2 regions of the Amycolatopsis samaneae genome follow, and region 2 is predicted to be linked to the other one. Evidence: riboswitches for the same ligand, from Rfam matches in the RefSeq annotation. Region 2 holds a riboswitch; the other holds the start of a gene.

Region 1 (2,391 bases), on a different contig from region 2:
GGTCGGCGTCCATGTTGACGTCGAGCAGGTTGGCGCCGCCGCGGACCTGGTCCAGCGCGACGTCGACGGCGGCCTGATGATCGTCCGCCTCGATGAGCTTGCGGAAGCGCGCCGAACCGGTGACGTTGGTCCGCTCGCCGATCATCGCGAACCCGGTGTCCTCGCCGATCTCCCAGGGTTCGAGGCCACTGAAGCGCGTGCGGGCCGCCGGTGCCGGGACCCGCCGCGGCGCCGCGCCACGCACCGCCGCGGCGATCTCGGCGATGTGCTCGGGCGTGGTGCCGCAGCAACCGCCCACGAAGTTGACCATCCCGGCGGCGGCGAAGTCGCCGAGCAGCGCGCCCGTCTCCTTCGGGGTCTGGTCGTAGCCGCCGAACGCGTTCGGCAGGCCCGCGTTGGGGTGACAGGCGGTGTAGGTGCCCGCGATCCGGGACAGCTCGGCGATGTGCGGCCGCATCTCCTCGGCACCGAGCGAGCAGTTCACGCCGACGGCCAGCGGCGCGGCGTGTTCGATCGAGCGCCAGAACGCCTCGACGGTCTGCCCGGACAGCGTGCGCCCGCTCAGGTCGACGATCGTCACCGAGATCCACAGCGGCAGGTGCGGCGCGACGTCGCGGGCGGCCGCGATGGCCGCCTTCGCGTTGAGCGTGTCGAAAATGGTCTCGACCATCAGCAGATCGACGCCGCCGTCGGCCAGCGCCCGGACCTGCTCGGCGTAGGAGGCGTACACCTCGTCGAAGGACACCGCGCGGTACGCCGGGTCCTCGACCTTCGGGGACAGCGACAGCGTGACGTTGAGCGGCCCGATGGACCCGGCCACGAACCGCCCGCCGAACTCGTCGGCGGCCTGCCGGGCCAGCTCGGCGGCCCGCAGGTTCATCTCGCGGACCAGCGACTCCATCCCGTAGTCGGCCTGGCCGATGCTGGTGGCGGTGAAGGTGTTGGTGGTGGTGACGTCGGCACCCGCGGCGAGGTACTGGCGGTGCACGTCGAGGATCACGTCCGGCCGCGTGAGGTTGAGCAGGTCGGGGTCGCCGGTGACGTCCCGGGGATGATCGGTGAACCGGTCACCGCGGTAGTCGGCCGGGGTGAGCCCGGCGTTCTGGAGCATCGTGCCCCACGCCCCGTCCAGCACCACCACGCGCTGGTCCAGAAGCTCCCGCAATGCCGTCTCGCCGGTCGCCGCGGCCACAGCCCACCTCCCGATTCAGGGAGGCGCCCTTGCGGATGATGGTACGAGCCGAGCGTGGCGGGCCTTCGCCCGTTGCAGCGCCTCTCGGCTCGGCTACCACGATAGTGGGCGGGGCAACCCTCGCGCCAACCTTCCCACGCTTTGCGCGGCGAGTTCCCTTCTTCCACCACCCGTCCGGGTTCGCATCTCCGGCAAGCGATCATCCGGGTACTGGGAGTACCTAACGCAAACATCGTGCGCACGGCAGAATGGATGCCTTGCTGTTTCATCCTCCCGAGCGACGATGCTGCCGCCGTGACCCCTTGAATCCGGCGGACAGTTTCACGCCGTGCCCCCGCAGAACGGAGTGAAACTTGCCATGTTCGTGATCTCCACCCGGGCGATGCACCCCTGGCTCGCCGAGGTCGCCGGTAACGCCGCGACCTTCCGCCGTGCCCCGGAGGCCGACGAAGCCCATCCCGAGTACCGCCTGCCCCGCGTCTGGAGCGGGCACGGCCTGGCGATGCCGGAAGCCGACCTTCCCGGTTTCGCCGTGGCGCTGTCCGAGGTCATGAAGCTGCCGGACTACTGGATCGCGCGCGCCGAGCTGCCCGCTCCCCGGCCGGACGACGCCGACCTGTGGTCGGATCCCTGGTACGACGTCGACGACGAGTTCGTCTACATCAGCGGTCCCTGCGGCCAGGCGGGTGCCGCGCCCGGCTACCGGCCCGGCCGGGCCTTCGCGATCGCCCTGCCCCACCTCCGCGGGCTGCGGATCAGGGTCGCCGCCTACCTCCGTGCCCACCGCGAGATCCGCCCCGTCGCACCGGCACACTGATCGACCGGCGACCCACCACCGCGGCGGTGCGGGAGGTCCTGCGCGCCGCGCTAGGCCCGCGCGGACGGCCAGTTCCGCAGGACGGCGTCGAGGGCGTCCAGCGCCCGCGCCCACGACACGTCCGCCCCGCGCGAGGTGTGCCGGAACCCGCCCGCGCGCTCCAAACTCACGTAACCGTGGAACGTGCTGTGCAGCAACCGCACGGCGTCCGTCTGATCGGGCTCGGAAAGCGCGTAACCACGCAGGAGCGCCCGGGTCAGCTCCGCGTGCCTGCGCGCGGCGACCGGATCCGCCGACTCCCCGTCCAGCTCGTACCGCGTCGCGGCGTACCGCCCCGGATGTCCCTTCGCGTAGTCCCGGTAGGCGTTCGCGAAGGCCACCA
Region 2 (2,391 bases):
CCCCTGTGGAGGTGACCGTGCGAAGACGGACCCTGCTGATCGGCGCCGGTGCCGCCGTGGTCGCGGGCGGGCTCGGCTGGGCGGGCGCCACCGCCTTCGCGCCCGCCGACCGGCCGCTCGCGCTCGTCTACCGCGGCCCGGCCGCCTGCGACGGCTGTGCCGAGGCCGTCGCCGCGCTGCTGCGGGCCACCACCACCCCGTTGCGGGTCGAGTACTGCGGGCCGGACGAGGCGACATCGCTGACCGCGGCCTCGCTCGGCAAGGCGGTGCTCTACGCCCAGCCGGGCGGCGGCACTCTCGACGACGGCTGGCGGCAGATGCGCCGCTACGCCGAGGACATCCGCGGCTGGGTCTCCGCCGGCGGCCGCTACGTCGGCTTCTGCCTCGGCGGCTACCTCGCCGGGGCCACGCCAGGGTTCGGCCTGCTGCCCGGCGACACCGACCAGTACATCGCCTCCCGCGCGGCCAGCGTGCGCACCACCAAGGACACCGTGGTGACCGTCTCCTGGCGCGGCCGGGACCGGACGCTGTACTTCCAGGACGGCCCGGAGTTCCGGCTGCGCCCCGGTTCCGGCGCGAACGTGCTCGCCACCTACGACACCGGGGCGCCCGCGGCCGTCGTCGTGGCCTACGGGAAGGGGCGGGTCGGCGTCGTCGGGCCCCACCCCGAGGCCGACGCCGGCTGGTACCGCTCCGCGCGGCTCGCGATGCCGGACGGCGGACAGGACGATCTCGGCCGCGATCTCGTGGAGACGACACTCGCTTGACACTCCCCCGCGGCTTTGCCACGCTGGGGCGGGGCCGAGAGGCGCTGCGACGGAATCCTTTCCGCCACGCTCGGCCCGCGAAGACCACTCCCAAGGGCGCCTCCTGTACTCAGGAGGTGCCCTTCGTGCGTTCCGGATCGCGAAAACACTGACCCCGCCTCCTGAGCGGGCGTTTCCGCACCTGCGCGGAGATGCCCTGTTCCGTCCTGCCCGGATTCCGGCCGAGAAGAGAGCGAGAGATGAGCGAGAAACTGCGGGAGATCAACGGAATCGACTTCGCCGTCGCGGACCTGGGGCTGGCCGAGGCCGGCCGGATCCAGCTGCGGCTCGCCGAGCACGAAATGCCCGGCCTGATGGCCATCCGCGCGGAGTACGCCGCCGCGCAGCCGCTCAAGGGCGCCCGCGTCGCGGGCTCGCTGCACATGACCGTGCAGACCGCCGTGCTGATCGAGACGCTGGTGGCGCTCGGAGCCGAGGTCCGGTGGGTTTCGTGCAACATCTTCTCCACCCAGGACGAGGCCGCCGCGGCCGTCGTCGTCGGGCCGGAGGGCACCGTCGAGCGTCCACAAGGGACGTCGGTGTTCGCATGGAAGGGCGAGACCCTCGACGAGTACTGGTGGTGCACCGACCAGCTTTTCCGTTTCCCCGGCGGGAAAACGCCGAACATGATCCTCGACGACGGCGGCGACGCGACCCTGCTGGTCCACAAGGGAGTCGAGTTCGAGGCGGCGGGCGCGGTCCCCCTGGCGGCCGACGACGAGCCCGAGGAGTACCGGATCATCCTCCGCACGCTGGCCGAGAGCCTGGCCGCCGACGGGCAGCGGTTCACCCGCATGGCCACCGACATCCGCGGTGTCACCGAGGAAACCACCAACGGCGTCAAGCGGCTCTACAAGCTGGCGCGCGACGGCGAGCTGCTGTTCCCCGCGATGAACGTCAACGACTCGGTCACGAAGTCCAAGTTCGACAACAAGTACGGGATCCGGCACTCGCTCGTCGACGGCCTCAACCGCGCCACCGACGTGATGATCGGCGGCAAGCAGGTCGTCGTCTGCGGGTACGGCGACGTCGGCAAGGGCGCGGTGGAGGCGCTGCGCGGCCAGGGCGCGCGCGTCGCGGTCACCGAGATCGACCCGATCTGCGCGCTCCAGGCGTCCATGGACGGCCTCGACGTCGTCGAGCTGGACGACGTCCTCGAACGCGGTGACATCTTCATCACCACCACCGGCAACTTCAACATCATCATGGCCGACCAGCTGGCCAGGATGAAGCACAACGCGATCGTCGCCAACGTCGGGCACTTCGACAACGAGATCGACATGGCGGGGCTGGCGAAGATCCCCGGCATCACCAAGACGGAGATCAAGCCGCAGGTGCACGAGTGGCGGTTCTCCGACGGCCACGCGATCATCGTGCTGTCCGAAGGCAGGCTGATGAACCTCGGCAACGCCACCGGTCACCCGTCGTTCGTGATGTCGAACTCCTTCACCAACCAGGCGATCGCGCAGATCGAGCTGTTCGGCAAGCCGGGCCAGTACGCCACCGAGGTGCACCGGCTGCCGAAGCAGCTCGACGAGAAGGTCGCGCGGCTGCACCTGGACGCGCTCGGCGTGCGGCTGACCAA

Evidence for each region. Region 2 has a riboswitch for S-adenosylhomocysteine ahead of ahcY (adenosylhomocysteinase). Riboswitches for the same ligand answer to the same signal wherever they lie in the genome.
Region 1: linked by a shared signal. The riboswitch ahead of metH (methionine synthase) and the one ahead of ahcY (adenosylhomocysteinase) in region 2 are both predicted to bind S-adenosylhomocysteine.

Annotation. Positions count from the first base shown of each region.
Region 1 covers NZ_BAABHG010000001.1:189,080-191,470, forward strand. The annotation lists gene metH (methionine synthase) at 1-1,192, opposite strand, end outside; S-adenosyl-L-homocysteine riboswitch at 1,207-1,284, opposite strand; gene ABD987_RS00860 (hypothetical protein) at 1,551-2,009, shown strand; gene ABD987_RS00865 (TetR/AcrR family transcriptional regulator) at 2,060-2,391, opposite strand, start outside.
Region 2 covers NZ_BAABHG010000014.1:32,835-35,225, forward strand. The annotation lists gene ABD987_RS32050 (BPL-N domain-containing protein) at 18-767, shown strand; S-adenosyl-L-homocysteine riboswitch at 798-876, shown strand; gene ahcY (adenosylhomocysteinase) at 1,007-2,391, shown strand, end outside.